4 regions of the Arthrobacter sp. B2I5 genome follow, and region 4 is predicted to be linked to each of the others. Evidence: riboswitches for the same ligand, from Rfam matches in the RefSeq annotation. Region 4 holds a riboswitch; each other region holds the start of a gene.
What was found. A riboswitch is a leader RNA that binds a small molecule or an ion and turns the genes downstream of it on or off. The one in region 4 is predicted to bind thiamine pyrophosphate.
Positions count from the first base shown of each region.

Region 1: another riboswitch for thiamine pyrophosphate. It lies ahead of thiC (phosphomethylpyrimidine synthase ThiC); the one in region 4 lies ahead of QFZ60_RS00520 (ECF transporter S component).
Region 2: another riboswitch for thiamine pyrophosphate. It lies ahead of thiO (glycine oxidase ThiO); the one in region 4 lies ahead of QFZ60_RS00520 (ECF transporter S component).
Region 3: another riboswitch for thiamine pyrophosphate. It lies ahead of thiD (bifunctional hydroxymethylpyrimidine kinase/phosphomethylpyrimidine kinase); the one in region 4 lies ahead of QFZ60_RS00520 (ECF transporter S component).

Region 1 covers NZ_JAUSYF010000001.1:1,596,261-1,603,307, reverse strand. The annotation lists gene trmD (tRNA (guanosine(37)-N1)-methyltransferase TrmD) at 1-64, opposite strand, end outside; gene rimM (ribosome maturation factor RimM) at 65-610, opposite strand; gene QFZ60_RS07560 (RNA-binding protein) at 729-971, opposite strand; gene rpsP (30S ribosomal protein S16) at 973-1,395, opposite strand; gene QFZ60_RS07550 (hypothetical protein) at 1,631-2,086, opposite strand; gene QFZ60_RS07545 (VOC family protein) at 2,203-3,078, opposite strand; gene QFZ60_RS07540 (amidohydrolase family protein) at 3,177-4,259, opposite strand; TPP riboswitch at 4,339-4,446, shown strand; gene thiC (phosphomethylpyrimidine synthase ThiC) at 4,442-6,268, shown strand; gene QFZ60_RS07530 (alpha/beta fold hydrolase) at 6,265-6,999, opposite strand.
Region 2 covers NZ_JAUSYF010000001.1:1,255,648-1,262,694, forward strand. The annotation lists gene QFZ60_RS06040 (DEAD/DEAH box helicase) at 1-106, opposite strand, end outside; gene QFZ60_RS06045 (RNB domain-containing ribonuclease) at 397-1,890, opposite strand; gene thiE (thiamine phosphate synthase) at 1,927-2,661, opposite strand; TPP riboswitch at 2,689-2,808, shown strand; gene thiO (glycine oxidase ThiO) at 2,801-4,099, shown strand; gene thiS (sulfur carrier protein ThiS) at 4,096-4,332, shown strand; gene QFZ60_RS06065 (thiazole synthase) at 4,337-5,152, shown strand; gene QFZ60_RS06070 (hypothetical protein) at 5,248-5,550, opposite strand; gene QFZ60_RS06075 (DUF3107 domain-containing protein) at 5,572-5,796, opposite strand; gene QFZ60_RS06080 (TetR/AcrR family transcriptional regulator) at 5,859-6,524, opposite strand; gene moeB (molybdopterin-synthase adenylyltransferase MoeB) at 6,610-7,047, shown strand, end outside.
Region 3 covers NZ_JAUSYF010000001.1:1,740,958-1,748,004, forward strand. The annotation lists partial or broken gene QFZ60_RS08375 (Rne/Rng family ribonuclease) at 1-2,262, shown strand, start outside; TPP riboswitch at 2,414-2,511, shown strand; gene thiD (bifunctional hydroxymethylpyrimidine kinase/phosphomethylpyrimidine kinase) at 2,519-4,039, shown strand; gene rplU (50S ribosomal protein L21) at 4,303-4,611, shown strand; gene rpmA (50S ribosomal protein L27) at 4,673-4,936, shown strand; gene obgE (GTPase ObgE) at 5,054-6,643, shown strand; gene proB (glutamate 5-kinase) at 6,633-7,047, shown strand, end outside.
Region 4 covers NZ_JAUSYF010000001.1:119,902-126,948, reverse strand. The annotation lists gene QFZ60_RS00535 (UDP-N-acetylglucosamine 1-carboxyvinyltransferase) at 1-529, opposite strand, end outside; gene QFZ60_RS00530 (energy-coupling factor transporter transmembrane protein EcfT) at 647-1,447, opposite strand; gene QFZ60_RS00525 (ABC transporter ATP-binding protein) at 1,444-2,988, opposite strand; gene QFZ60_RS00520 (ECF transporter S component) at 2,988-3,611, opposite strand; TPP riboswitch at 3,680-3,820, opposite strand; gene QFZ60_RS00515 (heme-degrading domain-containing protein) at 3,904-4,446, shown strand; gene QFZ60_RS00510 (iron-containing redox enzyme family protein) at 4,645-5,700, shown strand; gene QFZ60_RS00505 (glycosyltransferase family 2 protein) at 5,649-6,803, shown strand; gene QFZ60_RS00500 (CDGSH iron-sulfur domain-containing protein) at 6,833-7,045, shown strand.

The sequences.
Region 1 (7,047 bases), 1.5 Mb from region 4:
CGATCAGCGAGAGTTCGAGCGGGGCGAGGTATTCAGGAAAGATGCTGACGACGTCGATCCGCATCTAGTCCGTGCCTTCCGGTTCAGGGGCGGCGGCTTCGTCGGAGTTAAGTTCGAAGAGGCCGTCCGGCGGGGTGAGGAGGATGAAACCTTCCTCGATATTCACCTCGGGCACAATCTGCTCCACGAACGGGATGAGGATTTCCTTGCCGTCCGGGGTGGTGACCATGAGCAGATCCTGCACGGGCATGGTGTTCAATGCCGTCACCTTGCCCACCACCTGCGCCCCTACACGGGCCTCGAGGCCGACAAGCTCATGCTCGTACCATCCCTCGTCGTCGTCCACGTCCAATTCTTCTGTGTCAATGAACAGCTTGGCGCCGCGGAGGGTTTCGGCCTGGTTGCGGTCCGCCACTTCCTCGAAGCCGAGCAGCAGGATGTCCTTGTTCCACCGCGCACTGGACACGGTCAGGGGACCCGAAGCGGCAGGTTCAACGACGAATTCCGTTCCCGGAACAAACCGGTCCTGCGGTGCGTCGGTCAGCACCTGGACGGTGACTTCCCCGCGAATACCGTGCGGCTTGCCAATCCGTGCCACCTGAAGCTGCATCTGTTCCTCTGTTCCCGATTGTGGTGGTTCTGGTGAAAAGCAGTGTGTTGATCAAAGCACTCCGGCCCCTCCACCTGACGGTGAAGGGGCCGGAGCAAAGCTGAATGTTGCCGAGCGCTCAGCGGCGGCGGTCGGTATCGACGACGTCGACTCTCACCGGTTCGCCTCCGGCCAGTGCTGCCACCACGGTGCGCAATGCGCGGGCCGTGCGGCCCTGCCGGCCGATCACCCGTCCCAGGTCCTCCTGGTGAACGCGCACCTCGAGAGTGTCCCCGCGGCGGTTGTTCTTGGAGCTGACCTTGACGTCATCCGGGGAATCGACGATTCCGCGGACCAGGTGTTCCAGCGCTTCTGCCAGCAATTTACTCAGCCTCGGTGGTCTCAGCTTCGGCGTCGGCCGGGGCCTCGGCAGCGTCAGACTTGGAGGCCTTCTTGGTGATGGCTTCCGGGATGATGACCGAGCCCTTCTCCGGGGCAACGAAGGCTTCCTTCTCGACCTTGGTCTTGAGGGTGCCTTCCTGGCCCGGCAGGCCCTTGAACTTCTGCCAGTCACCGGTGATCTTCAGGATCGCGGCAACCTGCTCGGACGGCTGGGCGCCGACGGAGAGCCAGTACTGCGCACGCTCGGAGTTGACCTCGATGTACGAGGGCTCTTCGGTGGGGTGGTACTTGCCGATTTCCTCGATGGCACGGCCGTCACGCTTGGTGCGTGAGTCCGCGACGACGATGCGGTAGTACGGGGCGCGCATCTTGCCGAAGCGCTTAAGGCGAATCTTTACGGCCACTTTTGTGGTCACTCCTGTTTCAGAAAAAGGGGTGAACCCGGCTTTCTGCACCCGTGGGGCGGGCCATACTTGCGGGTTCGAAGGACAGGATCCGGACGCGGAGAGAGGGGCCACGCAGATCGAGTACCTGTTTATTGTGCCAGATGGGCGGCGTTATTTCGACTTGGCCCGCCGCGCGGGCCGCCGCAGCCGGCCCGTGGCGCACTGAAGGGTACCCATACCGGCATCACCCGGGTCAGGCCGACCAGACGTACAGTCCCGTCCGCTCGGAATCGTCGAGTGAAGCCGCCAGTTCGGCCACCTGCTGCACATAGGTCCTGGCCTGCGAGGCGCCGAACGGCATATCCTCCTGGCCGGCCCACTGTTCAGCGACGTCGTCAAGGACATTGCCTTCGCCTTCGGTCTCATAGGAGAGCAAGTCAGCCAGGGCGCGAACCATGGCCGGCGGAACGGCAAGGAGGGAATCGCTGGCGACGTCCACCATGGTGAGTTCATAGTCGGCGCCGCCGGCGTGGACCGCAGTCCCGGCAAGATCGCCCAACTGTTCAACTTCGAAGTCACTGATGCCCTGGATCCGCACCGCCTGGCCCGCAGGCCCGCTGTCCGCCGCGGAGCCACTTCCCTCGTCGAGGATGCCGGCGCGTTTCAGCGCGGCGTCATGGGTGGCGACAAAGATCTCGGTGAAGCCCATGGCGGGTGCCCTTCTTCCGTTGGCGGAGCTGCGTGCCGGCTGCCTGCAGCCCGGCCGTACGGAATCAGCCTAGTAGTTGCGGGCCCGCACACGCACGCCGGAGCCGGAGGAACCGGTCAGCGGACGGCCACCCGGAGCCGGTTGCGCCAGGGGTCCTCGAACCGGAGCTCCGCACCGGTGTGGTGGGCCGGCACCCCGGCGACTTTGAGTCGGTCAGCCAGCGCCCCGACGTCGTCACCGGAGGGAACCTCAATGAGCACCTCCCCCAGCCCAAGGGTGTCCTTTCGGGGGCCGGCGCCGCGACTGTTCCAGACGTTCATGGCCATGTGGTGGTGGTAACGGCCCGCGGAAACGAACAGCGCCTGCCCATGCCAGCCTGCCGTCTTCTCGAAGCCAAGGGTGCCCACATAGAAATCCCTGGCAGTCTGGACGTCGCCCACCTGAAGATGGACGTGCCCCACACCGGCGGACGTCTGCCGCTGGCCCTCGAGGTGCTTCTCGGTGAGGTGCTGCTCCAGGTAGCGCTGCGGCGGAAGCGCGAGGCTGTCCATCACCACGTCCGTCCCGTTCCAGGACCAGTTGCTGCGCGGCCGGTCCCAGTACAGCTCGATGCCGTTGCCCTCGGGATCGGTGAAGTAGAAGGCCTCACTGACCAGATGGTCGGCGCTGCCGGTGAAGGAGCGGGGCTCGTACTGGGCAGCCGTGGCGATGGTGGCGGCGAGAGACGCCTGATCCTCGAACAACAGGGCCGTGTGGAAGAGGCCCGCCTCTCCCCTGCCGGGAAGGTGCAGCCCGGGGGCCGGCGCCAGGTGGACCAACGGCCTGCCGAGCCTGCCGAGATACAGGCCGCCGTCCTGCTCGGCCACCACCTCGAGACCCAGGGCGCGCTGGTAGTAGTCGGTCATCACCTTCATGTCGCCCACCTTGAGCATCACCGTGCCCATGGCGAGGTCGGCAGGAAGAAGATCCCGGCTGCTGGCTGCTTCGGTCATTGAAGGCTCCTTGTATTGGCGACCGTCCCGTTGGCGGCCTGTCACACATTAAAATTACTTGAAGCTTCAATTTATTCCAAGTGCCGGGTTCATTCTGCTCATCGGATGATGCGGCCGCCCAGCACCACATGTTCCAGGGCCGTGATGGTTTCCGGGACGGCCCGCGGGTCTTCCCGGCACACCACGACGTCGGCCCGCGCACCTTCGGCCAGGTTGTCCGCTCCCAGCCAGGTGCGGGCTGCCCAGCAGGCAGCATCCAGGGCGGCCTCCATTGGCAGGCCCGCGCCGTGCAGGGCGAGGATCTCGTCGGCGATCCTGCCGTGGCGGACCACGCTGCCGGCATCCGTGCCGGCAAAGATGCGCACTCCGGCGGCATGGGCTTCGGCCACGCGTTCCAGCCTGCGTTCCCAGAGGGCGCGCATATGGGCTGCATAGCGCGGGAACTTGGCGTCTGCCTGGGCAGCGATCCCGGGGAAGGTGGCGATGTTGATGAGGGTGGGCACGATCGGCACATCCTGTTCCACAAACCGGGGCAGGTGGCGGGGCAGCAGCCCGGTGGCGTGCTCGATGCAGTCGATGCCGGCGTCCAGCATCTGGTCCAGGCTGTCCTCCGCGAAGCAATGCGCCGTGACCCGGGCACCTTCGTCATGGGCGGCCCGGACGGCATCACGCACGACGGCGGCAGGAAAGGAGGGAGCGAGGTCACCGGCGCTGCGGTCGATCCAGTCCCCCACCAGTTTGACCCAGCCGTCGCCGTCGCGCGCCTGTTTCCGCACGGCCTCCACAAGGCCTTCGGGCTCAACCTCCTCCGCGAAGCCGCGCAGGTAGCGGCGCGTGCGGGCCACGTGGCGCCCGGCTCGGATCAGCACCGGGAAGTCCCGGCCGCCCTGCATCCAGCGTGTATCGGCAGGTGAGCCGGCATCGCGGACCAGCAGGGTTCCGGCGTTGAGGTCGGCCAGCGCCTGGTCCCGGGCCACTGCGGGTTCCACCGGTCCGGCGGGACCCAGTCCAATGTGGCAGTGGGCGTCAGCGAACCCTGGCAGCACCCAGCCGTCGAACACCCGCCCCGGAACGGCACCAGGCCGGTTGAACGTGAGCTTGCCGTCCACCGACCAAAGTCCATGGCGGACCCGGTCCGGTGCGGTGAGGACGGGTCCGCGAAAGTAAATGATCTCTGCCATCGGGCTTCCTTTCGATGCCCGGTCAGGCTAGCACCCGCAAATGTGACAAGGCTCTTCGGGGCCCCTGTGGTAGCTTCTTTCCTGACCACACGGGTGCCCTTGCAGGGGCTGAGATCGGGCTGACGCAGCCTGCGACCGTTGAACCTGTCCGGGTAATGCCGGCGAAGGAAGTGAGTATTCCCTTGAGTACACAAAACACCCAGTTGAACCCTGCCCACCTGCCGTCCACCGGGAGGTCCGCCGCAGAATCCGGGCCACAGGTGACGCAGTCCCTGGCGTCGCATTCACTGGCGTTCATCGACGACACCGCGTCCGGAATCCACGTACCCGTCACGGAAATTGCCCTGGAGCCGTCACCCAACGGGCAGCCGAACGCACCTTTCCGGACCTACCGGACCGCCGGGCCGGGAAGCGACCCCGTCCGCGGCCTGCAGCCCTTCCGCGCGGAGTGGATCGCGGCGCGCGGGGACACCGAGGCGTACAGCGGCAGGGAACGCAACCTGCTCGACGACGGCCGCTCGGCCGTGCGACGTGGTGCTGCCTCGGCGGAGTGGAAGGGCGCGCAGCCGGTGCCCCGCCGCGCCGTCGACGGCCGGACGGTGACCCAGATGCACTATGCCCGGCAGGGAATCATCACGCAGGAGATGCGTTTCGTGGCGCTGCGCGAGAACTGCGACGTGGAGTTGGTCCGGGACGAACTGGCTGCCGGCCGCGCCATCATTCCTAGCAACATCAACCATCCGGAGTCCGAGCCGATGATCATCGGCAAGGCCTTCCTGGTGAAGATCAACGCCAACATCGGCAACTCGGCGGTGACCAGCTCCATCGCGGAGGAGGTGGACAAGCTGCAGTGGGCAACGCAGTGGGGAGCGGACACCGTGATGGACCTGTCCACCGGGGACGATATCCACACCACGCGGGAATGGATCATCCGCAACTCCCCCGTTCCCATCGGCACCGTGCCCATCTACCAGGCCCTGGAAAAAGTAAACGGCGAGGCCAATGCCCTCACCTGGGAAATCTTCCGCGACACCGTGATTGAACAGTGTGAGCAGGGCGTGGACTACATGACCATCCACGCCGGGGTCCTGCTTCGCTATGTGCCGCTGACCGCCGACCGGGTGACGGGCATCGTCTCGCGCGGCGGCTCCATCATGGCCGGCTGGTGCCTGGCCCACCACCAGGAGAACTTCCTCTACACGCACTTTGACGAGCTGTGCGAAATTTTCGCGAAGTACGACGTTGCCTTCTCCCTGGGCGACGGCCTGCGCCCCGGTTCCACGGCGGACGCCAACGACGCCGCCCAGTTCGCGGAACTGGACACGCTTGCCGAGCTCACCCAGCGCGCGTGGGAGTACGACGTGCAGGTGATGGTGGAAGGGCCCGGGCACGTTCCGTTCCACCTGGTCCGGGAAAACGTCGAGCGGCAGCAGGAACTGTGCAAAGGGGCGCCGTTCTACACCCTGGGGCCGCTGGTGACGGACATTGCTCCCGGCTATGACCACATCACGTCCGCAATCGGTGCCACCGAAATTGCCAGGTACGGCACGGCCATGCTGTGCTACGTCACGCCGAAGGAGCACCTGGGCCTGCCCAACAAGGACGACGTCAAGACCGGAGTGATCACCTACAAGATCGCCGCCCATGCAGCGGACCTGGCCAAGGGCCACCCGGGGGCGCACGAACGGGACGACGCATTGTCCAAAGCGCGGTTCGAGTTCCGCTGGCGGGACCAGTTCGCGCTGTCCCTTGACCCGGTGACGGCCGAGGCATTCCACGACGAGACCCTGCCGGCCGAGCCTGCCAAGACGGCGCACTTCTGTTCCATGTGCGGGCCCAAGTTTTGCTCGATGCGGATCAGCCAGGACATCCGGGACGAGTTCGGCTCCGCGGAGGCGCAGGCTGCCCGGGCCAATGCCGCATCGGGGATGCGGGAGAAAAGCGAGGAGTTCCTGGCGGCCGGCGGCAAGGTCTACCTGCCGGAACTCCGGGTTCCCGCTGACAGCTAGGAGGCCCGGGCGGGCTGGCTCCGGCTGACCTGGCTGATGAACTGCCGGATGGCCCGGTCCCCGTCCAGGGAGTCATGGGGCCGGTGCCCTCCCGCGGCAACGCGGTGCAGGGCACCGGTCTCCCGCAGGTAGCCGGCAATCTCCTCGTAGAGCGGTTCCCACCCGCCGGTCAGGACCAGCGTGGGCACACCGGGAACAATGTGCAGCGGCGCCTCCCACGAGGGGGCCTGGAGCCGCAGCCTGCGGGCGGACCTCTTTTCCTCCGTGGTGGCGGACTGCTGCAGGTCGGTGGCGAAGACCCGCCGGACGAATTCGCGCTGGAAGTCTTCGTCGCCGAGCTGCTGGCGGACGTCGAAGAGGGGCTGCATGAGGCTGATGTGGGCCGCCGTGGCGGGGAGCTCTGCCGTCAGGGAGAGGCAGGCCGGCTCCACGAGGGTCAACGAAAAGACCAGGTCCGGACGTTCAACAGCGGCCATCATGGCTGCGATGGCCCCCTGGGCGTGCGCCACCACATGCCCACCGGCGGCGCCGCGGCCATCGTCGGCGAGGGACCTGAGGATAATGGCGGTGTCCTCGGCGAAGGAGGACTCAAGTGGCTCCGCGACGGCATCAAAGCCATGCCGGCGGAGGAACAATGCGTCATAGGACAGTGCCATGCCGTGCTGGCGCGGCCATGCGGCGGCGCCAAAAGTCCCGGCGCCGTGCACGAACACTACCCTCTGCTTGAACATGTCCCAACCCTATTCCACGGCGCTGACATCCCATGTAAGTAGCAGCAG
Region 2 (7,047 bases), 1.1 Mb from region 4:
CCGCGATCTCATGCGGGGTTTCGTCCGAGATAATGGTTTCTTCCGGCTCGATGGTTTCCGTGCCGGACTCATCGCTCAGAAGCTGGTGGGTATGCAATTCACTCACGGGGGAGTTTCCTTATTCATTTGGGCAATGGCGCTGCCTGCTCAACGGGCCGGCCAGGGCTGGCCGTTCCGGAGCACGCTCGGGCGCGCAAGCGATTCCAGTGGAAGCCGATCGCGGGCTATCTAATGCTGGCACTGGTGACCAGCGGGTAATTCTCAAGATCGCGTAGGGGCGGGCTTGTTGGTTTCAAATCAAGGAAATCAACGACCGGGCATCCATTTCTACCCTCTCAGTCTAGCCGCACAGGCGCAGAAACACTGTTCCGGCCCGCCTGCCGCGCCTGCCGGCCCTCACGGGACGAGTTCGAAATGGATCTCCCGGGTGGTGATGTCCGACGAAACCAGGCGGACCCGGACCTTGGTTCCGGACTCCAGCTCGCCCGCACACCGCGCGGTGACGGCCGGCTCCGCAACCTGGATAATGCCCGAACTGCTGCTGCCGTTCTTTCCGTTGCCGCTTTTCCCTGTTCCGTTGCCGTTGCCATTGCCGTTCTGCGGCTTGGACCCGGAAATCACGATGGCCTCGAACTCCTGGCCAATGTGGTTCAGCAGCAGCGCGGCTTCCACGGTGTCCAGGGCCAGGCGTTCCATCCGGGACGCCAGCTGGTCTGAGCCGGCCATGATGCCCGGCAGCAGCGGAAGGGCCTCACGCGCCCAGCCCGGAACGTCGCCGCCGTTGCTCAGGGCCTCGCAGATGACCAGCACGAAGCGGTCCACCAGGCGGCGCAGCGGCGCGGTGGTGTGGGCATAGGCCGCGCCGATGGCGGACTGCACCCCGTCCTCGGGGACTGTGCCGTCAAAGGCGGTATAGGACGCTCCCCGGAACAGCATGCCGGCGGAATGCATGATGGCCAGCTGGCGCGGGTCGGTGGGATCCAGTGAACGCAGGTACTCGCCATAACTGACTTCGCCGTCCCAGGGCCTGCCCAGCGCCTCGGTCTGCAGGCGGAAATGCCGCAGGGACCGTTCGTCCGGGGCGGGCATGGTGCGCAGGATTCCCACCTTGCCCTCCAGCATGAGCTGCGCGGCCGCCATCCCGGTCATCAGCGAAATCTGCGCGTTCCAGTCCTCCACGGCAAGCTGCGGGACAGCATCAATGCGGTAGCCGCCATCGGGCAGCTGGACAATTTCCTGCTCCGGCATGTTGAGGCTTGCCCCTCCGCGTTCCCGTTCCAGGGCCACCCGTTTCAGGCCCACCTCCCGGAGCAGCTGCAGCACCGGGGAGGCAGTCCCGGCGTCGAGGTCTGCCTGCGCACCCTTGTAGCTGAGCTTGTCGCGGCTGCGGACCCGCGCCCGCCTGACGCCCACTGACAAAACGGACGCCTCGCCGTCGAGCGTGAAGTCCCACACGAACGCTGAACAGTCCTGCCCGGGCAGCAGGCTTCCTGCCCCCTCGCTGATCACTTCCGGATGCAGCGGAATCCTGCCGTCCGGAGCGTAGAACGTCTGGCCGCGGCGCCGGGTCTCGGCGTCCAGCGGACCGCCGGGGGCAACGAACGCGGGGACGTCGGCGATCGCGTACAGCACCCGGTAGCCGTTCGCGTCCGGTTCGATGAACACCGCCTGGTCAAGGTCCGTTGACGATGCCGGATCGATGGTCACGAACTCCACGGCGGTCAGGTCATAGGACGGCAGCTTCAGCGCGGCTACGGCAGCCTGGGCATCCGCCACGGCTTCAGCGGGGTAGGGCCCCGGCAGCTCGAGTTCGGTCCGCAGCAGGCCCAACGCCTCTTCCAGGGCGTTCCTGTGGTCATGGACGTTGGGGGCCAGCCGATGATGTGACACAAAAATCAGCGTAGCTCCAAGTCCGCGGATATGGCATCAGGCGCCGGCGGCATCCAGCGCGTCGAGGAGCGAAGCAGCAGCGGCCGCGGGATCGGGAGCCTCTGTGATGGCGCGGACCACCACGATCCTGCAGGCACCCGCTTCCGCCACCTGCCGGACGTTTCCGTGGTCGATGCCGCCAATGGCGAACCAGGGCACGGGATCCGCCGCCTTTCCTGAGGCGTCCGCGGCGTACTTCACCAGGTCTGGTCCGACGGCGGCCCTGCCGGGTTTGGTGGGGGTGGCCCACACCGGACCCACGCAGAAATAGTCCAGGCCGGCCGGCCCGGCAGCTGCTGCCAGGGCGGCGTCCACCTGCTCCGTGGTGTGGCTCGAGAGCCCGATCGCGGCATTTCCGTTGACCAACGTACGCGCTGCGGCCAAGGGAAGGTCCTTTTGGCCGATGTGGAACACCGGTGCCCCGGAGAGGACGGCGATGTCCGCGCGGTCATTGACTGCCCACAGCCTGCCGTGCCGCACCGCCGTCTCCTTGAGCACGGCCAGGAGGTCCAGTTCCTCGGCGGCTTCGATGGTCTTGTCGCGCAGCTGGATGATGTCCACCCCGCCGGCGAACGCGGCGTCAACGAACTCCGCAAAGTCGCCGCGGTCCCGGCGTGCATCGGTGCAGAGGTACAGGCGGGCGGCCTTGAGGGCGTCGCTGTCCCGTGAATTGACAACTTCGGTGGCGGGAGCGCGGTGGCCGGCGGGGAAGGATGGGGTGGACACATTCATGCGTGCAAGCCTAGTTCCTCTAAACTGGGCTGGTACTGCGGGAGCCCGCGGCAGCTGTCACAAAGCGCCGGGCTGAGAGGGCGTCAGAGCCGACCGCTTGACCTGATCCGGGTAATGCCGGCGTAGGGAAGGAACCCATATGCGTATCCCCTTCAACCACCCCGGGTCCGCCCGCGCCTCCAGCCCCTTCATCGTCCGGGCCGATGTTGCGGTCATTGGCGGGGGAGTGGTGGGGCACGGAATCGCCTGGGAGGCGCAGCGTTCCGGCCGCTCCGTGGTCCTCGTCGACGACGCACCGGGTACCGGCGCCAGCTGGGCCGCGGCCGGCATGCTGGCCCCCGTCAGCGAACTGCACTACCAGGAGGAAGACCTCCTGGAACTGATGCTCGACGCATCAGCGCGCTGGCCGGGGTTCGCCGCCGCCCTGGACAGTGCAACGGGCGCGGATTCCGGGTACCTGACGACGGCGACACTCGCCGTGGGTGCCGACGCGGCCGACCGCCGTGCACTGATGGATCTGCGTACGGTCCAGCAGGCCAACGGGCTGGTGGTGGAACCCCTCACCGTGCGGGAGGCCCGGAAACGCGAGCCGCTGCTCAGCCCGGCCATTGCCTGCGCCCTGGACACCCCGGCAGACCACCAGGTGGACCCCCGGCGCCTGGTGGCAGCCCTGCGGCTGGCCCTGGCCGCCGCGGCAGGCGGGAAGCCGGAACTGGCCGTTGCCGGGGCAGTGGACGGCTATGCCGTCCCGGAGCGGGCAGCCGGGCTGTTGTGGGACGGAGGAGCTGTTGCCGGCGTCCGCCTGGCCGGCGGCGGCACGGTGCTGGCAACGGAAACCGTGGTGGCGAACGGGCTGCAGGCCGGGGCACTTGAAGGCCTGCCGGACGGCCTTGAGCTGCCGTTGCGGCCCGTGCACGGGGACATTCTCCGCCTTGCCGTTCCCCGCCACCTGCAGCCCCTGGTGACGTCTACGGTCCGCGGCCTGGTCCACGGCGTTCCCGTGTACATTGTCCCGCGGCAGGACGGGACCGTGGTGATCGGAGCCACCCAGCGTGAGGACGCCCTCTCCGATGCCGTCAGCGCCGGCGGCGTGTACCAGCTGCTGCGGGACGCCCAGGCGCTGGTGCCCGCCGTCGCCGAACTTGAACTCCTGGAATCCACTGCCCGTGCCCGCCCCGGAACCCCTGACAACGCACCGCTCCTGGGCCGCGTACTGGCGCCCCCGGCCTCCCCAGGCGAACGGGCCGGGCATGTCCCGGGACTCATCGTTGCCACCGGGTTCTTCCGGCACGGCGTCCTGCTCACTCCTGCCGCAGCGGGCATCTGCAGGGAGATGCTGGACGGAAAGGCCGATCCCCGCTGGGCACCCTTCAGCCCGGACCGGTTCTCCAGGCCAGCCACAACAGCAACAAGCCCTTTCATCAAGGAGACAGCGTGAACATCACCCTCAACGGAAACCAGCACACGGTGGCCGACGGCGCCTCCATCACCACGCTGGTCAGCCAAGTCACGGGACGCCCGCTGGCTGACAACGGGCAGGCGACGGACGGCGGGAAGCTGGGTGTCGCCGTCGCGCATAACGCCCAGGTGGTGCCGCGGAGCCAATGGTTCGCCACCGCGCTCGCCGAGGGCGACGACATCGAACTTGTCACAGCAGTACAGGGAGGCTGACATCATGACTGAAACCAGCACCATCAACCCCGCAGGAAGTGCCGGTACCGCTGACGCCCTGGTGATCGACGGCGTCGCCCTCGGATCCAGGCTCATCATGGGCACCGGGGGAGCACCCAGCCTGGACGGCCTGGGCGCAGCGCTCCTGGCCTCCGGCACCGCGCTGACCACCGTGGCCATGCGCCGCTACTCCACGGCGGAAACCGGGTCACTGTTCCAGCTGCTGGTGGACCACGGGATCCGGGTCCTGCCCAACACCGCCGGCTGCTTCACCGCCCGGGATGCGGTCCTCACGGCGGAGCTGGCCCGGGAGGCATTGGAGACCGACTGGGTCAAGCTCGAGGTCATCGCGGATGAACAAACCCTCCTGCCGGACGCCGTGGAACTCGTCGAGGCCACCGAACAGCTCGTCAACCGCGGCTTCAAGGTCTTCGCCTACACCAACGACGATCCCGTGCTGGCGCTGCGGCTGGAGAACCTCGGCGCCGCCGCCGTCATGCCGCTGGGTGCCCCGATCGGCACGGGCCTGGGGATCCTGAACCCGCACAACATCGAACTCATCGTTTCCCGGGCCTCGGTGCCGGTGGTCCTGGATGCCGGCATCGGTACCGCGTCCGACGCAGCCCTTGCCATGGAGCTGGGCTGCGACGCCGTGCTGCTGGCCACGGCCGTGACCCGGGCGCAGAACCCGGTGCTCATGGGCGAAGCCTTCAAGCACGCGGTGATCGCCGGCAGGATGGCCAGGGCGGCCGGGCGCATCCCGCGCAGGGAGCACGCCCTCGCGTCGTCGGCAATGGAGGGCCGGGCGGAGTTCCTCTAAGCACCCGCCGTCGTCTTAAACGGCCGTGGCCACCACCGCATGGGTGGTGGCCACAGCCGTTTAATCCTTGCCGCAGGAGCGGGCAGGATGGAAGCTCAGCGCCGCAGGATCGCCGTGAGCTGCTGTGCATCGTGGCGCGCACGCGTGCGCCCCAGGTAGACGACGGCGGCGACGGCGGCAGCAATGCCCAGAACGATGGGCAGGACCCAGGGAAGCCAGGTCAGGCCGGGCAGGTAGCCGAAACCCGCTGCCATCAGGATGATCCACACCAGCGCCGCAACAGCTGCGGCGACGCCGGCCGGCAGCGCAGCCCCGTACTTGGCATGGCGCCTGTCATTGGCCCAGACGACGAAGCCGGCTGCGACGGTGGCCAGCACCACGATGGTCAGCGAAAGCATGGATCTCCTTGGAACCGGGGACTAGAACTGGCCGAACCCGACGCGCCGAACCTCTTCGGCGCCGATTTCCACATACGCCAGTGCGTTGCCCGGAACGATGATCACGCGTCCTTTGTCATCCTTCAGCCGCAGTTCGCTGCCGCCATTGATGGCTTCACCAACAACCTTGGCCACAGTCTCCGCGTCCTGGGTCGATTCCAGCACGATCTCGCGGCCAACGTTTTGAACGCCGATCTTAATTTCCAAGGGGGCCTCCCAGCCTGTGAAAGTACTCGAGTTTCTCTACGAGGTGTTGTCTTATTTGTAGTCTAGGACTCTTTGGGGAAGCGAGAGATTCCGCGCCAAGCTAAACGGTAGATGAGGTCACTGGCCACGTTGAGGTCCAGGTTGCCGTCCGTTTCCAGCCAGTACCGGGCGCTGACCTGCGCCATTCCCGCCAGTCCGCGGCCCAGGAGTTCGGCTTCGAGGTGGGGGAGCTTGGTGTCCTCGGCAATGACCCTGGCGATGGCGTCGGCGAAGGTCCGGTTGAAGGTTTCCAGCCGGGAGCTGACATCGGGGTCGTTGATCAGGTCGGACTCGAACACCAGGCGGTGGGCCTGGTCATCATTGGCGATGAAGTGGAAGTAGGCGCGCATGACGGCCTGGACGCGTTCATCGTTGTCCGTGGTGGAATTCAGGGCACCCAGCATCAGCTCGGTCAGGGACGCCAGATGGCTTTCCAGCAGTGCGAGGTACAGGTCTCGTTTTGAAGGGAAATGCTGGTACAGCACCGGTTTGCTGACGTGCGCGGTCTCTGCAATTTCATCCATGGCCGCACCGTGGTAGCCGTTGGCCACGAACACCTCCTGGGCTGCCGCCAGCAGCTGTGCGCGGCGCTCATCCCGGGGCAGCCGGGCGGACCGATGGCCTGCGGGGCGGGAGGCAGTTTGCGGTTCGGCGGCGGGCGGGCGGTCAGCCCGTGCTTCAGGGACCACAGTTGTCCTTCTTTCCATTGCAGTTACCCTTCACTTTACTGCGGGGTAATATGACCCGCTGGTATTCCGGGGCATACATTGAAGTATGGCTTCGTCTTTCACCGCAAATGTTTCAACCCTTTCGCTGGATCCGCTGGTGGAACCGGCCGCCGGCCTTACCCCTGATGAGGTGGAGCGTTACTCCCGGCACTTGGTCATTCCCGAGATCGGCGCCCTGGGCCAGCGGCGGCTCAAGAACGCCAGGGTCCTGGTGATCGGGGCCGGCGGCCTGGGCGCGCCGGCCTTGCTGTACCTGGCTGCGGCGGGCGTTGGCACCATTGGAATTGTTGACGACGACGTGGTGGACCTGAGCAACCTGCAGCGACAGGTGATCCACGGCGTCAGCGACGTGGGCCGGCCCAAGATCGAGTCTGCGCGCGATGCCATCGCGGAGCTGAATCCGCTGGTGGATGTCCGGCTGCACAACCTGCGCCTGGATTCGTCCAACGCCCTGGAGCTGTTCAACGGGTACGACCTCATTCTT
Region 3 (7,047 bases), 1.6 Mb from region 4:
GAGGCCAAGAAGCAGCGCCGCCGCGAGTCCCGCGACACGGGCCGCCGCCGCACGGTGATCACCGAGGCCGAGTTCCTGGCCCGCCGCGAATCCGTTGACCGGCAAATGATCGTCCGCCAGCGCGACGACAGGATCCAGATCGCCGTCCTCGAGGACGGTGTCCTGGCCGAGCACTTCGTGTCCAAGACCCAGCAGGACTCGCTGATCGGCAACGTGTACCTGGGCAAGGTCCAGAACGTGCTGCCGTCCATGGAAGCGGCGTTCGTTGACATCGGACGCGGCCGCAACGCCGTGCTGTATGCCGGTGAAGTGAACTGGGAAGCGGTGAACCTCGAGGGCAAGCAGCGCCGGATCGAGAACGCGCTGAAGTCCGGCGACACCGTCCTGGTCCAGGTGACCAAGGACCCCGTGGGCCACAAGGGCGCCCGGCTCACCAGCCAGATCTCCCTTCCCGGCCGTTACCTGGTGTACGTGCCCGGCGGCTCGATGACCGGCATCTCCCGCAAGCTGCCCGACGTCGAACGCAACCGCCTCAAGCGCATCCTCAAGGACCGCCTGCCCGAGCATGCCGGCGTCATTGTCCGCACCGCCGCGGAAGGCGCATCCGAGGAAGAGCTGACGCACGACATCAACCGGCTGCGCGCCCAGTGGGAAGGTATCGAAAGCCAGTCCGCGTCCACCAAGATCCTGGCGCCCGAACTGCTCTACGGCGAACCCGACCTGACCATCAAGGTGGTCCGCGACGTCTTCAACGAGGACTTCTCCAAGCTCATCGTGTCCGGTGAGGAAGCCTGGGACACCATCGAGGCCTACGTCACCTACGTGGCACCGGACCTGGTGGGACGCCTGGAGAAGTGGACCAAGGACCAGGACATTTTCTCCGCCTGGCGCATTGACGAGCAGATCCACAAGGCCCTTGAGCGCAAGGTCTTCCTGCCCTCCGGCGGCTCCCTGGTGATCGACCGCACCGAGGCCATGACCGTGGTGGACGTCAACACCGGCAAGTTCACCGGCAGCGGCGGCAACCTCGAGGAAACCGTCACCAAGAACAACCTGGAAGCTGCCGAGGAAGTGGTGCGCCAGCTGCGGCTGCGCGACATTGGCGGCATCATCGTGATCGACTTCATCGACATGGTGCTCGAATCCAACCGCGACCTGGTCCTGCGCCGCCTGGTGGAATGCCTGGGCCGCGACCGGACCAAGCACCAGGTTGCCGAGGTCACGTCGCTGGGCCTGGTCCAGATGACCCGCAAGCGGATGGGCACGGGCCTGCTGGAAGTCTTCGGCGAGCAGTGCGAGGCGTGCGCGGGCCGCGGGGTAGTGACCCATGACGATCCCGTGGAGCATCGCCGTGCCAACATCGTGGCGGCCGAGCACCACGTCCAGCGCGCGGACAACCGCCCCGAAGCCCGCGGGGAAGCCCACCGCGCCGACGCACAGCGGCCCGATGCCGGCCAGCCCGGAGTCCGTCCCGAGCGCAAACGGCGGCGCGGACGCGGCGGCCAGCAGCCCGAGGCTGTCCCGGCGCCTGCAGTGCACGTCCACACCGTCGTGCCGGACACGGCGGATGCTGAGCGGCACGCCAAGGCAGAGGCCACCCGGCTTGCCCTGGCGAACATTGCGGCTGCCGCCCACGCGGCGCACCTGCATGACGATGAGGTGGCAGCAACCCGGCAGGCGCCGCAGGCCGAGCCTGCGCCGGTTCCCGCAGAGGAGAAGCACGACGCCGATTCCCCCGCACGCCCCGCAGCTGTCCTGACCTTCGGCGGCGAGGAAGTCCCGCTACCGTTCGTGGAGCACGCCGAGGAGCAGCACCCCAAGCCCGCCCTCACCTTGGACCGGCTGGCGGAAGCGTTCGCCCACCTCGGCCAGCCGGCGTCACCCATGGAGGATGCGCCGGCCAAAGCCGCAGAGGCCGTGAAGGCAGCCGAACCGGCAGTGCCCCAACAGCAGGCCGGCGGGGGAGCGGCAACCCACGCCAACGTGGAAGCGCCCGCGGAAAAGGACTACTCCGACCACACCCTGGAGCAGACCCGGCAACGCAGGCCGCGGCGCCACCGCGCTGCCAGCCGTGCCCAGGGCGCAGCCAACGAGACAGCTGTCCAGCACCACGAGAACGTCCAGTCCACGGGTGCCGGGCATTCGCACGCAGCCAAGGCCCCCGACACCGCCAAGGCACAGGACGCCGCCGAGGCTGAAGCTGCCAAGCCGGCAGCGGAACCCATCATCCTCGGCGTCGGAGTCCCCGCCTCGGAGCTCTAAGCCAGGACAAAACCAACGCACCACCAAGGAAGTCCCCGCCATGTGGACTATTCCCCTCCGAATCTCGGGGGGAATGGACCACAGTGCGGGGACTTCCTGCATGGGCAGGTGCTGTCACCTTTCCGCCGCGTCGGCACCAGCAGCTACGCTGGACAGCGACACGGGGTGCCGCGCAGAAGGCCGGCTGAGATCCAGACCCGTTGAACCTGTCCGGCTAGTACCGGCGAAGGGATGTCTCTTGTCTTCGACCCTTTCCATGCCCCTGCCAACCGCGCCCGGCGTTCCCTCTGGGGTTCCCGCGGGCCGCGACGTCCCGCGCGTCCTCTCCATCGCCGGTTCCGATCCATCCGGGGGAGCCGGGATCCAGGCGGACCTCAAAAGCATCGCCGCCCACGGCGGATACGGCATGGCGGCGATTACCGCCCTCACGGCGCAGAACACCCGCGGCGTGCAGGCCGTCCACGTCCCTCCGGCCGCGTTCCTGGCCCAGCAGCTGGACGCGGTCAGCGCGGACATCAGCATTGATGCCGTCAAGATCGGCATGCTGGGTGACGAATCGGTGATCCGGACTGTCCGCGAGTGGCTCGGAATGGTCCGTCCCGCCGTCGTTGTCCTTGACCCCGTGATGGTGGCCACCAGCGGGGACCGGCTGCTGCAGGAAACCGCCGAAGCCGCGCTCCGGGAACTGCTGCCGCTTGCCCACCTCCTCACCCCCAACCTGCCCGAGCTCGCGCTGCTGCTCGGCACGGAGCCGGCCCAAAACTGGGAGGCCGCGCTGGACCAAGGCAGGCGCCTGGCCGAGGCCACCGGAGCCACCGTACTGGTTAAAGGCGGCCACCTCGCAGGCCTGGACTGCCCGGACGCGCTGGTGAACACCGCGGGCCTCCTCGTCCAGGAGGTGGTGGAAGTGCAGGGGAAGCGCATTTCCACGCGCAACAGCCACGGCACCGGATGTTCCCTGTCCTCCGCCATGGCAACCGTCCAGGCCCGCCTGGGTGACTGGGAGGCCTCGCTGCGGACCGTCAAGCCCTGGCTGGCCGGCGCACTCGAGAACTCCGGCCAGCTGGAGGTGGGCCAGGGGAACGGACCCGTGCACCACTTCCACCACGTGCGGCCCGTCCCGGCGGAAGGCAGCTTCGCGGCCCGGCTGTGGACCGAAGCCCGCCAGGACCTCGACGACATCTACGCGCTGGACTTCATCGACGGACTGGCCTCTGGCGATCTTTCCGAAAAGGACTTTGCCTATTACCTGGCGCAGGATGCCCTCTACCTGAACGGCTACTCCCGCGTGCTGGCACGGGCCAGCGCCCTGGCCCCTTCGGAGGCCCAGCAGCTGTTCTGGGCACGGTCCGCACAGCAGTGCCTTGAAGTGGAAACCGAACTTCACCGCTCGTGGCTCAGCACCCGCCCGGCCCCGAACGGCCTGGGCCCGGTCACCAAGTCCTATGTGGACCACCTGACCGCAGCGTCGTCGTCGGGCAGTTATGCGGTCCTCGCCGCCGCCGTCCTGCCCTGCTTCTGGCTCTACGCCGAGGTCGGCGCCACGCTGCACGCCCGGTTCCTGGCGTCAGGGGAACCGGACGGGCACGCTTACGCGGACTGGCTCCGCACCTACGCGGATGAAGGCTTTGCCGAAGCGACCCGCCAGGCCATCGCAATCGTGGATGCGGCCGGACGGCAGGCTTCAGACCAGGAGAAGGCCGCGATGGTGACGGCGTTCAAGCAGTCCTGCCGGCTCGAAGTGGACTTCTTCGACGCGCCGCGCCTGCACTCCTGACCCGTGCCCGGCAGCTGTGCCGGTACTATGGTGGGGCAGGGTGCGGACGCCGGACCTGAGCTGTGGTGCCTATCACAGCAACCCGCCGGGAACCAGCCTCATTTGCGGCCGGAGACAAAATTAGCGTAATCTAGATCTTCGGTGCTTACGCCAACACTTGGGTTATGACCCCACGGCGTTGAGGCACAGCGAGAAACCAGGCTTTTGATAGTCGGTTCCGCACGCAAATTTAGTTATAAACGTCGAGAGAAGTGAGTTCCCAAGTGGTGTACGCGATTGTCCGCGCAGGCGGCCGCCAAGAGAAGGTTTCCGTTGGAGACTTCGTTACCCTGAACCGCGTCGCCGGTGGAGCCGGCAGCACCATTGAGCTGCCCGCACTGCTCCTGGTTGATGGTGACAAGGTCACCTCCGCCGCCGCCGACCTGGCCAAGGTAACTGTTACGGCTGAAATCCTCCAGGACCTGCGTGGTCCTAAGATTGTCATCCAGAAGTTCAAGAACAAGACCGGCTACAAGAAGCGCCAGGGTCACCGCCAGGAACTGACCAAGGTCAAGATCACCGGCATCAGCTAACCTCCGGTTAGTGTTCAGGCATTTCAACAGATTCCCCAGAATTTAGAGGCAGGCATTTCAGATGGCACATAAAAAGGGCGCGAGCTCCACTCGCAACGGTCGCGATTCCAACGCTCAGTACCTCGGCGTCAAGCGCTTCGGCGGCCAGGTTGTTTCCGCAGGCGAAATCATCGTCCGCCAGCGCGGCACCCACTTCCACCCGGGCGCCGGCGTCGGCCGCGGCGGGGACGACACCCTGTTCGCACTGACCCCGGGCGCCGTTGAATTCGGTACCCGCCGCGGTCGTCGCGTGGTCAACATCGTTGCTGCTGCAGCTGCAGAGTAACACCAAGTTCTGAAGCGGTGGAGCGGGCCTGAGGGCCCGCTCCACTGTTCTTTTAACCGCATTACAATCGATGTGGCGCCCCGGGGCGCCAGGTAAACAGCTTCTGAGGAGATCCACGTGGCCAGCTTTGTAGACCGGGTAGTACTGCACGTATCCGGCGGTAACGGCGGCAACGGGTGCGTCTCCGTCCACCGGGAGAAGTTCAAGCCCCTGGGCGGTCCCGACGGCGGCGACGGCGGCAACGGCGGCGACGTCATCCTTCGCGTGGACCACCAGACCACCACCCTCCTCGACTACCACCACGCACCGCACCGGCACGCCAGCAACGGCGGCCCGGGCATGGGCGACTGGCGCGGCGGCAAGAACGGCGAAACCCTCATCCTCCCCGTTCCGGACGGCACAGTGGTCAAGTCCAAGGACGGCACCGTACTGGCCGACCTCGTGGGCGAAGGGGCGGAGTTTGTGGCCGCTGCCGGTGGCATTGGCGGCCTGGGCAATGCTGCCCTCTCCTCGCAGAAGCGCCGCGCGCCCGGCTTCGCGCTGCTGGGCATCGAAGGCGAATCCCGGGACGTCATCCTCGAGCTGAAGTCCATCGCCGACATCGCCCTGGTGGGCTTCCCGTCCGCCGGCAAGTCCAGCCTCATCGCCGCGATGTCCGCGGCCCGGCCCAAGATCGCCGACTACCCGTTCACCACCCTGATTCCCAACCTCGGCGTGGTGCAGGCCGGCGACGTGCGGTTCACCATCGCCGACGTTCCCGGCCTCATCGAAGGCGCCAGTGAGGGACGCGGCCTGGGCCACCATTTCCTGCGGCACGTGGAACGTTGCGCAGCGCTGGTCCACGTGCTCGACTGCGGCACCCTGGAGTCCGAGCGCGACCCGCTGTCCGACCTCGCCATCATCGAGGGCGAACTGGAAAAGTACGCCGTGGACATGAGCTACGCGGGCCAGGACGGCGAAGTGGTGCCCCTGAACCACCGGCCGCGGCTGGTCGCCCTGAACAAGGTGGACCTTCCCGACGGCAAGGACATGGCCGAATTCGTGCGCCCGGAACTCGAATCACGCGGCTACCGCGTCTTCGAGGTGTCCGCCACCAGCCATGAGGGCCTGCGCCAGCTGGGCTTCGCCATGGCGGAAATCGTCAAGGCCGCCCGCGACGCCGTGGCCGCCGCCCCGCCCAAGGTCCAGCCCGCGGTACTGCGTCCGCGCGCCGTCAACGAAACCGGCTTCAAGATCCGCCGCGAGGAAAAGAACCTGGAGCCGCTGTTCCGCGTCCTGGGCGAAAAGCCGGAGCGCTGGGTCAAGCAGACCGATTTCACCAACGAGGAAGCCATCGGCTACCTGGCAGACCGGCTGGCCAAGCTCGGCGTGGAAACCGAACTGTTCAAGCAGGGCGCCAAGCCGGGCGACACCGTGGTCATCGGCGAGGACGACGGCGTGGTCTTCGACTGGGAGCCCACCATGATGGCAGGGGCGGAACTCCTGGCGTCGCCGCGTGGCACGGACGTCCGGTTCGCTGATATCGGTGACCGCCCCACCCGCAGCCAGAAGCGTGAAGAGCAGCAGGAGCGCCGGGATGCCAAGGCAGCCGCCCGTGCCGAGCTCGAGGCGGAACGGAAAGCCGGCATCTGGACCGAATCTGTCAGCGGCCGCCGCGCCGCCCACCCCGTGAAGGAGAGCGGACTGGAAGCGGACGATGACCTCTAGGGGCATGGCCGCGGAACCCGCTGAACGCGCCTCCGACAGAAGCGCCCTGGCGGGTGCCCGCCGGATCGTCGTGAAGGTGGGGTCCTCCTCGCTCACCAGTATCAAGGGCGGCATTTCGGAGGAATCCCTGACCGCCCTGGCCGACGCGCTGGCAGCCAAACGGAACGCGGGCGCCGAAATCATCCTGGTGTCCTCCGGCGCCATCGCCGCCGGACTGGCCCCGTTGGGGTTGGCCAAGAGGCCCCGCGATCTTGCCACCCAGCAGGCGGCAGCCAGCGTGGGCCAGGGACTGCTGATGGCCCGCTACACGCAGGCCTTCGGTGCTCACGGCGTCACCGTCAGCCAGGTCCTGCTCACGGCCGAGGACCTGATGCGCCGCAGCCAGCACACCAACGCCCTCCGCG
Region 4 (7,047 bases):
CATCCAGGAGTGGACCCAGCAGCATGATGACGCTGCGGGTCCTGCGGGCCGCGTCAACGTCCATCGCATCCAGGTCCAGGACGGCGGGACGGCGCAGGCGCAGGTCGGTGTCGTTGAGCCAGGTGCACTCCACGCCGATGCTGGTCAACACTTCGACGATGCGGTTAACTTCCTCGATCCGGGCCAGCCGGCGGAGCACGGTGGTGCCGCGGTTGATCAGGCTGGCGCAGAGCAGGGCCACGCCGGCATTCTTGCTGCTGTTGACGTCCACGGCGCCGGACAGCGTGTGGCCGCCCTCTACGCGGAGATGCGTCATTTGCGGTTTGCCGACGTTGACAATGCTGCGGTCGAAGATGGTTTCCAGCCTCTGGATCATCTTCAGGCTCAGGTTCTGCTTGCCCTGTTCCATCCGGGCGACGGCGCTTTGGCTGGTGCCGAGTTCGGCGGCCAGCTGGCCCTGGGTCCAGCCCTTCTCGGTGCGGGCGTCCCTCAACATGGCGGCAACGTGCTCAGCGGTTTCCTGCGTCATAACCAAAAATATATCATAAATGAGTTATCACAGCCGCTGTCCCGCCTCGAGCGGTGCCAACGGAAAGCCTTTACCCGTTACATGCGATACACATCACCAGTAGGGTAACCGCCAACCTCAGCTGCCCAGCCACACCATGTTCCATGTTCCGGCAGCCAGCGCCGCAAATAGGGCAAGTCCGGCCACCAGGACACCGCCGGCTACCACCCCAAGATCCAGCGTGCTGAACGTGGATTCCCGGGCCCAGGTCCGTTGGCCACCGCCGAAACCCCGGGCTTCCATGGTCACGGCGAGCCGGGACGCGCGGCGGACGGCCTGTACCAGAAGCCCAAAGCTCTGCCCCAGGGTCGCTTTCACGCGCTGGCCCAGGCTGCCGCGGGAACCCACACCGCGTGCACGGCGCGCCATCCCGATGGTCTGCCACTCCTCGGCCATCAGCCCCACCAGGCGCATCGCGGCGAGCGTTCCCAGGACGAACCGGTGCGGCAGTCGTGCCTTCTGCGCCAGCGCGTCCGCAAGGTCGGTGGGGTCCGTGCAGCTCATCAGCAGCACCGCCGGAAGGGCGATGGCAAAGCCGCGCAGCATGAAGCCGACGCCCAGCTGCAGGGAACCTTCGCTCATGGTCCAGATGCCGGCGTCGAGCAGGATCCTGCCGCTGTCCGGCGCCAGGATGGACGTGCTCCAGCCGCCCACGGCGGCGGCAATGATCAGGGGCCAGCCGCGCTGCCACAGCAGGGACAGGGTGAGCCCGGCCAGGGGGAACAGCAGGAGCTCGAAAACCAGGGCCACGGATGCCGACACCCAGTCGATGGACAGCGCCAGGACCGCGGTGATGAGCAGGACGGCCGCGAACTTGCTTAGTGGATTGGCGCGGGCCAGGAGGGCATGGTTGCCGGCAAGGGTGAGTTGCTGCCTCATGGTGCCACCGCTTCCGCCGCAGCCATCCGCAGTTCGGTCCCGCCCAATGCTTCGGTGAACTCGGCGTCATGCGTCACGGAGACCACCGCGGTGCCGGCATCCAAAAGTTCGGACAGGAATGAGGCCAGCTCGGCCCAGGTGTTGGCGTCCTGCCCGAACGTGGGCTCGTCCAGGACCAGGACCTGTGGGCTGGCGGCAAGGACGGTGGCTACGGACAGCCGCCGTTTCTCGCCGCCGGAGAGCGTATAGGGGTTGGCGTCCACCAGGTGGGTGAGCCGCAGCCGTTCCAGCAGTTCGTCCACCCGGTCCTCGCCGTGGCCCAGGTGCCGGGGGCCGAACAGCAGCTCATCCAGCACCTTGCCGGTCACGAACTGGTGCTCCGGCTCCTGGAACACCGTCCCCACGCGCGAAATCAATTGCTCGGCCTTCCACCGGTACGGGTCAATGCCGGCCCCGCGGCTGAGGTCCAGGGTGGCTGACACTTTTCCGGAGACCGGCTCCAGCAGCCCGGCCAGGGTCAGCGCGAACGTGGACTTGCCGGCACCGTTGGGACCTGTAACGGCGAGCGCCTGCCCGGCCCGGACCTGCGCGGCCAGGCCTTCCTGGACCGGTACCGGCGGGATCTTCCGGAAGCCCTTGCGGCGGGGACGTTCGCGGGAAACACCCAGCTGTTCGGCGGCCAGCAGCAGGTTTCCCGTGCCCGGCGCCGGGACAAGGGCGCGGGCGCGGGTTGCCGGCACGTAGCCGGGGACCCACACACCGGCTGCGGCGAGCATGGCCCGCGCCTCCGTGAGCACCCGGTCCGGCGGCCCATCCAGGAGCACGGCAGGATTGGCGCCGGAGCCCGGCTGCAGGACCACGATCCGGTCCACCAGGTCCTTCCACACGGAAACCCGGTGTTCCACCACCACCAGTGTGGCCCCGGTCTTGTCCAGGCAGCGCGCCACGGCGTCGCGGACTTCCAGCACGCCGTCCGGGTCCAGGTTGGCGGTTGGCTCATCCAGCAGGATCAGGCCCGGGCGCATGGCCAGGATCCCGGCCAGCGCCAGGCGCTGCTTTTGCCCGCCGGACAGGGCCGACGTCGGGTGGTCCAGCGGGAGGTGGGAGAGTCCGACGTCGGCAAGCGCCTCGTGCACCCGCGCCCAGATGTCCTCCCGCGGCACCGCAAGGTTCTCGGCACCGAAGGCGGCGTCGTCCCCCACGCGCGACAGGACCACCTGCGTCTCGGGGTCCTGCTGCATGAGTCCGGCACGCCCGCGCTGGGCGCGGGGCACGGCGCCGTCAACCAGCAGCGAACCCGACTCGTCGGCATCCCCCGCCTCGCCGCCGTCGTCGTTAATGTCCCCCAGCACCCCGGCGAGCGCATGCAGGAGCGTGGACTTGCCGGCGCCCGAGGGGCCGAGCAGGAGCACCCGCTCCCCCGGGCTGATGTCCAGGTCAAGGGCATGGACGGCGGGCTTTGCCCTGCCGGCATGCCGCCAGCCCCAGCCGCGGGCGGTGACAGCGGCAGGGCGGACCGCCGTGCCCTGGGCCATTGCCATCAGGAGAAGACAGGCTCCGTGGCAGCCTTGCGCGAGGCGAAGGAGCTCAGCACTCCTGTACGTGCCAGGCCGCGCGTGGCCACCCAGGACAGGGCACCGGCAATGACTGCTCCGGAAATCATGCAGAAGACGATGTAGGCCAGCTTGTCACCGCCGGAGTAGGCGATGTTCCAGCCCCACGGCGCAAAGGAGTCGTTCAGGCCGCAGAAGAGGCCTGCTGCCGCACCTGCCAGCAGGGATACGGGCAGGTTGAACTTGCGGTAGACGAAGATGGCGAAGATGATTTCCGCACCGAGGCCCTGGACGAAGCCGGAGAAGAGGACCGAGGCGCCGTACTGGGAGCCCATGAGGAGTTCCCCGGTGGCGGCCACGGTCTCGCAGAACAGTGCGGCCCCCGGCTTGCGGATGATCAGCATGCCCAGCACGCCCGGAATCATCCATCCGCCGGCGATGATGCCGGTCAGGGGCGGGTAGGCGGCGTTCATCGGCACGGACACTGCCGCCGCACCTTGGGACCAGGCCCAGAAAATAACGCCGCCGGCGATGGCCACCAGCGCGGCGACGACGATGTCCACGACGCGCCAGGACTTACTGGTGGTCTTCTTGATTGCTGCAGTGCTCATTGGAATCCTCCTGGGAAACAGGAGGGGAAAGTGGACCCGGCTGATGGCCCGATGCCGTGCAGCCGCGACACTTTGAGAACTCGACTCCCTTGCGCCGGTACTAACCGGATCAGGTTCGAGGGTCTGCGGCTGTCCGCACTCTCAGCGCCCACCTGCGGTGCCCGGCGGATGCCAGGATGCCCGACGGCGGCGCTCCCCTGTCGTTTGTAGTGTTGCTTTTTGTTGGGTAAGGCTTTTGATTGCCCTTCCGGGCGTGGTCAAGTTTACACCGGGCGGGGGTAGATTGAAGGCCATGAGCGCCATTCCACCGGATGTGACCGGGTTCGATCCTGATTCCCCCGACGCCCAGCCTGAGGGGTCGGTGGAGGCACTGGTTGCCCGGGTCGAGGCGGAGGTCCGGGAGCTCCACTTCCCCGGCTTTTCGGCGGATGACGCGCTGAACCTGGGCCTGCTCCTGGTGGAACTGGGCAAGGAGCGGTCGCTTCCCATCGCGATCGACATCACCAAGGGTGAGCAGGTCCTGTTCCACGTCGCGCTTCCCGGCGCCACTCCTGACAACGGGCACTGGATCCGGGCCAAGCAGCGCACTGCCGCCCGGTACGAGGTGCCGTCCCTTTTGGTGGGGCTGCGGGGCCGGCTGGGCGGCGGCCGGATCGAGGACAACGCCTGGTTCGACCAGTCCCGGTACGCAGCCCACGGCGGCTCCTTTCCCATTTATGTCACCGGCGTGGGCGCGGTGGCCACAGTCACGGTCTCCGGATTGCCGCAGCTCCAGGACCATGACCTGGTGGTGGAGGCGCTGCGGGACATCCTGGGGTCGGCCCTGTCTGACTGAACGCTGTCTGACTGACCGCTGTCCGGCTTGCTGCTGGGGGACCAGCGAACCTGCCTATAGACAAAGACTGCTTAGCTTTTATTAGTAATCATGCTTACTATATTGTTCCCCCGGGTTTCGAGGAGGACAGGGCATGGCAGTCACCATGGGCGGTCCCGCGTTCGTTCCCGTCACCAGCGCCGCAGACCAAGGAGCACCATGAGAATCCCGGAAACCAGAGGCCCCCTCAGCAGCGCCCTGTTCGAGGTCCTGGCGCAGGCTCCGGACTCCTCCGGGACGGAACTGGACGCCCTGTACCGCCTGGCGGCAGGGCAGGTGTCCGGCACCGCTGACATTATTGGCGACGAGGACATCCAGCTGGCCCTCTTCTGCCTCTACGAACTCCATTACTCCGGGCTGGACGGCGTCTCCGACCACTGGGAGTGGGAGCCCGCGCTAATCAAGGTCCGGCAGCTGCTCGAGGAACCGTTTGAGGTTGCCCTCCGCGCCGCCGCACAGCAGGCCGCTGGAACGCTCGAACTGCCCGCAGGCGGTCCAATGACAAGTGACCAGGTGGCCGATGTCCTGTTCGGCCTCGCCGGCATGGACACCGGCCCCAGCGTCTCCCGCTACGTCGCCCGGAAGGCAACCCTGGAGCAGCTCAGGGAGTTCCTGGTCCATAAATCCATGTACCAGCTGAAGGAAGCCGACCCTCACACGTGGGCCATCCCGCGCCTCAGCGGACGGCCCAAAGCGGCCCTGGTGGAAATCCAGGCGGACGAATACGGCGGCGGCCGCCCCGAGCGGATGCACAGCGCGCTGTTCGCCCGGACCATGCGCGGCCTGGGCCTCGATGACAGCTACGGCGCCTACGTCGATGCCGTTCCCGCCGTCTCCCTCGCATCGGTAAACCTCATGTCCCTTTGCGGACTGAACCGGCGGCTCCGCGGCGCCATCACCGGCCACCTGGCAATCTACGAAATGACCTCCTCCCAGCCCAACCGGTTCTACGGCAACGGTTTCCGGCGGCACGGCTTCGGCGCGGACGTCACGCACTACTTCGACGAGCACGTGGAGGCCGACGCCGTCCACGAGCAGATCGCCGGCCGCGACCTCGCCGGCGGCCTCGTCGAAGCCGAGCCGGAACTCCTGGCGGACGTCCTGTTCGGGGCGACGGCGGTCATGGCCATCGACGGCCGGCTCTCCGCCCACCTCCTGTCCTCGTGGGAAGCCGGGACATCATCGCTGCGGGCGGCCGTGCCGGCGGCAGCATGACGGCCGGCCCGACAGTGTCCCAGGGCCGGCGCGCCTGCTTGGCCGGGGCGGAGTACATCCTTCCCCTGCGCTGGAGTGAGGACTCCGGCTTGGCTGACCTTTCGGACTACCTCCGGCGCCTCGTGGCCTGGATCCCGGTCACCGTGGTGGACGGCTCCGCCCCCAGCCTCTTCGAACGCCACCGCGCGGCGTTCCCCGCCGCGGTGCGCCACCTCTGCCCGGACCCCGATGGTTCCCCGGACCAGAACGCTTTCCCGGACCGCCCCGGCGTCGGGTGCGGCGCCCACAACGGAAAGGTGGCCGGCGTGATGACGGGAGTGCGCGCCTCCAGGGCGGAGTTCCTTGTCATTGCCGACGACGACGTCCGCTACACGCGCGAGGCCCTCGCCGCCGTCGTCCATCACCTCGGATCGGCCCACGTGGTGCGGCCGCAGAACTACTTCGACCCCTCCCCGTGGCACGCCTGGTGGGACACGGCCAGGACGCTGCTCAACCGCGCCTGGTCCGCCGACTATCCCGGAACGCTGGGAGTCCGCCGCAGTGCGCTCGTGGCCACCGGCGGCTATGCGGGAGTCCTGTTCGAAAACCTGGAGCTCATCCGCACCATCAGGGCCGCGGGCGGAACGGAACGGATCCTGCCCGGCCTGTTCGTGGCCCGGCAGCCGCCAACTGCCCGGCACTTCCTGCGCCAACGCATACGGCAGGCGTACGACGATTTTGCCCAGCCGCGGCGGCTTGCCGCCGAACTTGCCCTGCTCCCGGCCGTCCTCGGGGCAGCACTTCTTCCTGCCCGGGCAAGGCGGACCGCCCTCCTGGGGCTGGCCGGGGCGGCCATCGCCTGGGCGGAAATTGGACGACGCCGGAACAACGGGACCGCCGTCTTTCCCGCCCCGGCAGCCTGGTTTGCGCCGCTCTGGGCACTGGAGCGGGCCGTCTGCGTCTGGCTGGCAGCCGCCTCCAGGCTGGCGGGCGGGATCCCCTACGCGGGCAGCAGGATCAGCACGGCGGCGCACTCGGAGGCAGAACTCCGGCGGCGCCATGCCGGAAAGCTCGGCCGGGCACCCGGCAACCAGGAAGCAACGATGAAAGCGGTGCAGGGATGAACCCCGGACAGCATGGAACAGAAGTCCACATGGACCAGGAAGCAGCCAGCTCCATCGTGGTGTGCCCGGACGGGCCCCTGATTATCAGGGGCGAGTTTGAGATCGTCACCCCGTCCGGGGACGCCGTGCCCCGCGACCGGAAGACCGTTGCCTTGTGCCGCTGCGGGGCCTCGGCCATCAAGCCGTACTGCGACGGCACGCACAAGATGATCAAGTTCCGCACCGAGCCGCCCGCCGGTTAGTC